2 regions of the Allobosea sp. OAE506 genome follow, and region 2 is predicted to be linked to the other one. Evidence: predicted binding sites of a transcription regulator. Region 2 holds the regulator's gene; the other holds the start of a gene.
The links. The regulator LexA, encoded in region 2, represses DNA repair genes until DNA is damaged. The targets are predictions, from matches to a motif close to TGTTCNNNNTGTGTTCNG.
Positions count from the first base shown of each region.

Region 1 (3,408 bases), 860 kb from region 2:
GCCCGACGCTGCTCGGCGAGCTGCGCCAGCGCAACCCCAACACCAAGGTCGTCTTCGTCTCCGGCTATGCCGAGGAAGCCTTCCGCAAGAATCTGCCCGAGGGCGAGGATTTCCAGTTCCTGCCCAAGCCCTTCACGATGAAGCAGCTCGTCGAGACGGTGAAGGCGGCGATGGGGTAGCGCTCAGCCGAGCGCGTCCACCAGCGACGGGCGCGCATGCCCGTCCCGCCCGGTGATCGCGGGCGCCGCCAGCATCGCGTTGAGAACCGCCTCCTGCGTCGCCTCGGCGGCGGCGCGGAACGGCAAGTCGATCCGGCTCTCGTTGAGCATCGCCATCGGCAGGATGTCGGCCGCCTCGTGATGGGCGATGCGTCCGGCGGTGCTGAAGGCGACCGCGATATCGCCGCTGCCATGGCCCCAGAACGCCCCCAGCCGCGCCAGGCCCGCGCCGCAGCGACGCGCCACCCGCGTCAGCTGCCGCGACTCGAGCGGCAGGTCGGTTGCTAGTACGATGATGACCGACCCGCGCTCCGGCGTGGGGCGCGTCTGCACAGGCGGCACGGGCCGGCGCCCGTCGGGCAGGACGAGATCGCCGGCCGCGCCGAAATTGGCCAGCACGAGAACGCCCAGGGTGAAGTCGCCGCCATCCAGCCGCATCAGGCGAGAGGCCGTGCCGATGCCGCCCTTGAAGCCGAATGCGCTCATCCCCGAGCCAGCGCCGACCGAGCCCTCGGCCACCGGCCCATCAGCGGCGGCATCGAGCGCGGCATGTGCATCGGCTTCCGTCAGGGCCCGCGCGCGGATATCCGACAGGAACCCGTCATTGCACTCCAGCACGAGCGGATTGACCGTGGCGGTCTCGCGCCCGATGTCGGGATTGGCAGCGAGCGCCCGGCTCACCAAAGCGTCGAAGCCGGTGCCGACCGCAAGGGTGTTGCCGAGCAGGATCGGCGTCTCGATCTGGCCGAGTTCGGCGAGCTGCACCAGCCCGGCGCTCTTGCCGAAGCCGTTGATGACGTCGCAGCCCGCCCGCAGCTTCTCGCGGAAGAGATCGCCCTCATGCGGGAGAATCGCCGTGAAGCCGGTGAGAACGTTCCCGTCGCGCAGGCTGCGATGGCCGACGCGCACGCCGGCGACGTCGGTGATCGCGTTGAGCGGCCCTGGCGGCAGCATCCCGCAGATCAGCCCGTAATCGCTTGCGCGCCTGCCCATGCCCTCACTCCTGCGTCTTCGGCCGGCCGCATGCGGCGGCCCGCGGAGGACAGGCATAACCCCTCCTGCCATCTCCTGTCAGTAGGCGCGGCATGAGAACGAAGAAAGAACTTGCGAACGAGAACAAACCATGACCATCTTGCGCCATCGGCGCGGATTGAGATGTCCCCGCGCCCCTGCCATAAGGAGCGCGAGTCGTGAGTCAGGCGAATCTGAAACTGGTGGAAGGGTCCTCGATGGACAAGGCCAAGGCGCTGGATGCGGCGCTCTCGCAGATCGAGCGCGCCTTCGGCAAGGGCTCGATCATGCGCCTGGGCAAGAACCAGCAGGCGATCGAGATCGAGACGATTTCGACCGGTTCGCTCGGCCTCGACATCGCGCTCGGCGTCGGCGGCCTGCCGCGCGGTCGCGTCATCGAGATCTACGGCCCTGAATCCTCCGGCAAGACCACGCTGGCGCTGCACACCATCGCAGAGGCCCAGAAGAAGGGCGGCGTCTGCGCCTTCGTCGACGCCGAGCACGCGCTCGACCCGGTCTATGCCCGCAAGCTCGGCGTCAATCTCGACGACCTGCTGATCTCCCAGCCCGACACCGGCGAGCAGGCGCTCGAGATCACCGACACGCTGGTCCGTTCCGGCGCGATCGACGTGCTCGTGGTCGACTCGGTCGCCGCGCTGACCCCGCGCGCCGAGATCGAGGGCGAGATGGGCGACGTCCAGCCGGGCCTGCAAGCCCGCCTGATGAGCCAGGCGCTGCGCAAGCTGACCGCTTCGATCTCGCGCTCGAACTGCATGGTCATCTTCATCAACCAGATCCGCATGAAGATCGGCGTGATGTACGGCTCCCCGGAGACGACGACCGGCGGCAACGCGCTGAAGTTCTACGCCTCCGTGCGCCTCGACATTCGCCGCGTCTCGACGCTGAAGGAGCGCGACGAGGCCACCGGCAACCAGGTCCGCGTCAAGGTCGTCAAGAACAAGGTCGCGCCGCCCTTCAAGCAGGTCGAGTTCGACATCATGTTCGGCGAGGGCATCTCCAAGGTCGGCGAGCTCGTCGATCTCGGCGTCAAGGCCGGCATGGTCGAGAAGTCCGGCGCCTGGTTCTCCTTCGACAGCCAGCGCCTCGGTCAGGGCCGCGAGAACGCCAAGACCTTCCTCAAGGCCAACCCCGAAATGGCCGCCAAGATCGAGGCCACGATCCGCCAGAATTCCGGGCTCGTCGCCGAGCGGATCCTCGACCAGGCGACCCCGACGGCGGATGATCTCGACGAGGGCGAGGCCTGAGCGGACACGCTGAACGTCATGCTCGGGCTTGACCCGAGCATCTCCTGCGAGAGATTCTCGGGTCTGCGCTTCGCGCCGCCCGAGAACGACGTCACATGAAACACGGGCGGCCCTTGGGCCGCCCGTTGTCGTTTGGGCACAACGCCTTGCGATCTGCACTCTCTCGACAGCGGCAAGCGGCCTCACTAGAACGCTTGAAACCGCCGGCCCGGCCCGGACGGCAGCCCGATAGCCAAGAGTTCGAACGACAATGAGCGGCGTCAACGAGATCCGGTCCACCTTCCTCGATTACTTCAAGAGCCAGGGCCATGAGGTGGTGCCGTCAAGCCCGCTCGTGCCGCGCAACGACCCGACGCTGATGTTCGCCAATTCGGGCATGGTGCAATTCAAGAACGTCTTCACCGGCCAGGAGAAGCGCCCTTACGTCCGCGCCACCACCGCGCAGAAATGCGTCCGCGCCGGCGGCAAGCACAACGACCTCGACAATGTCGGCTACACCGCCCGCCACCACACCTTCTTCGAGATGCTGGGGAATTTCTCCTTCGGCGACTATTTCAAGGAGCAGGCGATCGAACATGCCTGGACCCTGGTCACGCGCGAATACGGCCTGCCCAAGGAGAAGCTGACGGTCACGGTCTATTCCGAGGATGACGAGGCGCATGGCCTCTGGAAGAAGATCGCCGGCCTCACCGACTCGAAGATCATCCGCATCCCGACCTCGGACAATTTCTGGCGCATGGGCGACACCGGCCCCTGCGGCCCCTGCTCCGAGATCTTCTACGACCATGGCGACCACATCCCCGGCGGTCCGCCCGGCTCGCCCGACGAGGATGGCGACCGCTTCATCGAGATCTGGAACCTCGTCTTCATGCAATATGAGGAGGCGGCGGGCGGCGTTCGCACGAACCTGCCCC
Region 1 covers NZ_JBEPOB010000001.1:2,737,390-2,740,797, reverse strand. The annotation lists gene cckA (cell cycle histidine kinase CckA) at 1-179, shown strand, start outside; gene ABIE41_RS13340 (DmpA family aminopeptidase) at 183-1,211, opposite strand; gene recA (recombinase RecA) at 1,409-2,494, shown strand; gene alaS (alanine--tRNA ligase) at 2,745-3,408, shown strand, end outside.
Region 1: a site for LexA is predicted at 1,306-1,323, ahead of recA (recombinase RecA). Genes of this name have one in related genera too.

Region 2 (3,408 bases):
TGGCCTTTGCCTACCGTATCGGAATCGCTGCCGGCAATATCTATCTAACATCGTCTCGATCTCGGGCTTGCACATGGTGTTGGCCGCCGGGACCATCTTCTGGCTGGTGCGGGCGCTGCTCGCCCTCTCGCAGACGCTGGCGCTGCGTCTGCCTGTCAAGAAGATCGCCGCGCTCGCGGCCATGGCGGGCTCGGTCGCCTATTGTGTGTTCTCGGGTGCCGAGGTTGCGACGGTGCGCTCGCTGATCATGACGCTGGTGATGCTGGGCGCGATCCTCGTCGATCGCCCGGCGCTGAGCATGCGCAATCTCGCGCTCGCCGCGATGATCGTTCTGCTGCGCGAGCCCGAGGCGCTGCTGGGGCCGAGCTTCCAGATGTCCTTTGGCGCGGTCGCGGCGCTGATCGCCTTTGCCGAGCGCTGGGAGGAGCGCGGCCGGTTGCAGCCGCCACCCGCACTGCCCTGGCCGCTGCGCCCGCTCTGGATCGCCGCCAGCGGCATCATCGTGACGACCCTGCTGGCCACGGCGGCGACGGCGCCCTTCGGCGCCTATCATTTCCAGACCTTCAACCCCTTCGGCCTGCTGGGCAACGCGCTGGCGCTGCCCTTCGTCTCGCTCTTCGTCATGCCGGCCGCCGTTTTTGGCGTGCTCGCCTATCCCTTCGGGCTGGACGCGCCGGCCTGGTGGCTGATGGGCATGGCCTCGGAGGTGGTGCTGAAGCTGGCGCACTGGGTCGCGACCATCGACCACTCGACCCTCGTGCTGGCGGCCTTCGGCCCGGCCGCGCTCGGCTGCTTTGCCGCCGCGCTGCTCTGGGCGACGCTGTGGACGACGAAGCTGCGCCTGTTGGCCATCCTGCCGCTGGTCACAGGCGTCGCCGTTGCGGCCAAACCCGACAAGCCGGCGATCCTGATCGAGCGCGACGGCTCGGGCATCGCGGTGCGCGGCAGGGACGGCCTGCTGGTCATTGCAGGCAAGCCGAGCCGCTTCGTCATGCAGCAATGGCTGACGGCGGATGGCGACGGCCGCCAGCCCGACGATCCCTCATTGCGCAAGGGCGCGGCCTGCGATGCCCGCGGCTGCGTCATGACGACGAAGGAGGGGCACAGTATCGCCTATGCGCAGGACCGGCTCGCCATCATCGAGGATTGTCGCCGCGCCGATGTGGTGGTGACACCGATCCCCTGGACCGCGACCTGCCGCGCGCGGCTGATCGACAGGATGGCGCTGCTACGCGACGGGGCGACCGCACTCGTCAAGACCAGGTCTGGCTGGCAAAACCTCGCGGCACAGGATACCGGCGAACGGCCCTGGAGCCGCCGTCGTCCCCAGCCCGCGCCAACACCCGCGAGCACAGCTCCGCCGCCGCCGGGCGAGGACGCGCCCGATGCCGAGCGCCTCCCTTAAGGCGGCTGCCGGTCAGTAGCGCCGCATCAGATTGACCAGCCGGCCCTGGATCTTGACCCGGTCGGGGCCGAGCACGCGCGTCTCATAGGCGGGATTGGCCGCTTCCAGCGCGATCGAGGAGCCGCGCTTGCGCAGCCGCTTCAGCGTCGCCTCCTCGTCGTCGATCAGCGCGACGATGATATCGCCGGTGTTGGCGGTGTCCTGGCGGCGGATCACCACTGTGTCGCCGTCGAGAATGCCGGCCTCGACCATCGAGTCTCCACGGACCTCCAGCGCGAAATGCTCGCCCGAGCCCAGCATGTCGGCGGGCAGCGCGACGCTGTGGCTGCGGCTCTGGATCGCCGAGATCGGCGTGCCCGCGGCGATGCGGCCCATGACAGGGATCGCGATCGTGTTGCGGGCATCCTCCGATGCCGTCTCGACCGGCCGTACCCGGCCGGGCAGCCCGTCCTTGGCCGGCGGCGTCTCCTTGCCGAGCCCGCCCTGGACGATCGAGGGGTTGAAGCGGCGCGCACCGGGCTGCAGCCCGCCGCCGGCACCGTCGGGCAGCTTGATCACTTCGAGCGCCCGCGCCCGGTTCGGAAGACGGCGGATGAAGCCGCGCTCCTCGAGCGCCATGATCAGGCGGTGAATGCCGGATTTCGACTTGAGGTCGAGCGCATCCTTCATCTCGTCGAAGGAGGGGGGAACGCCGCTTTCGCGCAGTCGCTCCTGTATGAAACGAAGCAGTTCGAACTGTTTGCGTGTCAGCATGATCCCCGCCGGCGCTCTGAAATCTGCCGATCACCGCAGATTCGAAACAAATCACGAACACCATACCCGTTCGCGTTGTGTTCCGCAAGCCGACGTGCCCGTGTCGCCCCTCAGCGCAGGCGGATGAAGCGGCAGGGATCGCCCTTAGCGGCGGCCGGCGCGAAGACCGTGCGGATCGCCAGCGCCTGCGCCTGGGCGAGCAACCCGAGCATCGAGGAATCCTGCCGCTCGAAGGGCGTGGCCTCCCAGCCCGAGTCGGTCAGCACCAGGCTGGAGCGCAGATAATCCTCGCGCTCGTCATTGGCGGGCATGTCGCGCCCCAGCAGCCCGGGCTCGCTGCGGTCGCGCTCGGGCGAGGGCATGCCGAGCAGGGCCTCGACCACCGGGACGACAAAGAGATGTCCGCAGACGATCGAGGACACCGGGTTGCCCGGCAGGCCGATCGCGACCATCGGGCCGAGCCGGCCTGTCATCATCGGCTTGCCCGGCCGCATCGCGATCTTCCAGAAGCCGAGATCCATCCCGGCGCGCTTCAGCGCCTCCTGGACGAGGTCATGCGCTCCGACCGAGGCGCCGCCCAAAGTCACCAGCACATCGGCACCGGCTTGCCGCGCCCGGCCGATTCGTTCGGCGAGGTCGGCATGGTCGTCGCGTGCGATGCCGAGATCGAGCGCGGTTCCGCCAGCCTGCTCGACCAAAGCGGCGAGCGCAAAGGAGTTGGAGGCGACGATCTGGTCCGGCCCCACGGTCTCGCCCGGCAGCACCAACTCGTCGCCGGTGGCGAGGATCGCGACCAGCGGCTTGCGGCGCACCGGCAGCGCCGGGTGGCCCGCAGCGGCGGAGAGCCCGAGTGCGGCGCTGTCGAGGCGGGTCCCGGTGGCGAGCAGGCTGTCGTTCAGGCTGAAGTCGAGCCCGGCCTTGCGGATGAACTTGCCCTTCGGCGCGCCCTCGCGGACGGTGATCGCGGCCGAGCCGACACCGTCGGCGTTCTCCTGGATCAGGATGGTGTCGGCGCCCTCGGGGATCGGCGCGCCGGTGAAGATGCGCACCGCCTCGCCGGCGGCCACGCTGCCGCCGAAGGAGCGCCCGGCCGCGGATTCGCCGAGAACGCGCAGTTCGGTCCCGGGCGTGAGATCGTCCGCCCGCACCGCATAGCCGTCCATGGCCGAATTGGCGAAGGGTGGCTGCGTCCGCAGCGCCGCGATGTCGGACCCGAGCACCCGCCAGGCGCACTGCGCCAGCGGCAGCGT
Region 2 covers NZ_JBEPOB010000001.1:3,593,814-3,597,221, reverse strand. The annotation lists gene ABIE41_RS17445 (ComEC/Rec2 family competence protein) at 74-1,405, shown strand; gene lexA (transcriptional repressor LexA) at 1,418-2,158, opposite strand; gene ABIE41_RS17435 (molybdopterin molybdotransferase MoeA) at 2,269-3,408, opposite strand, start outside.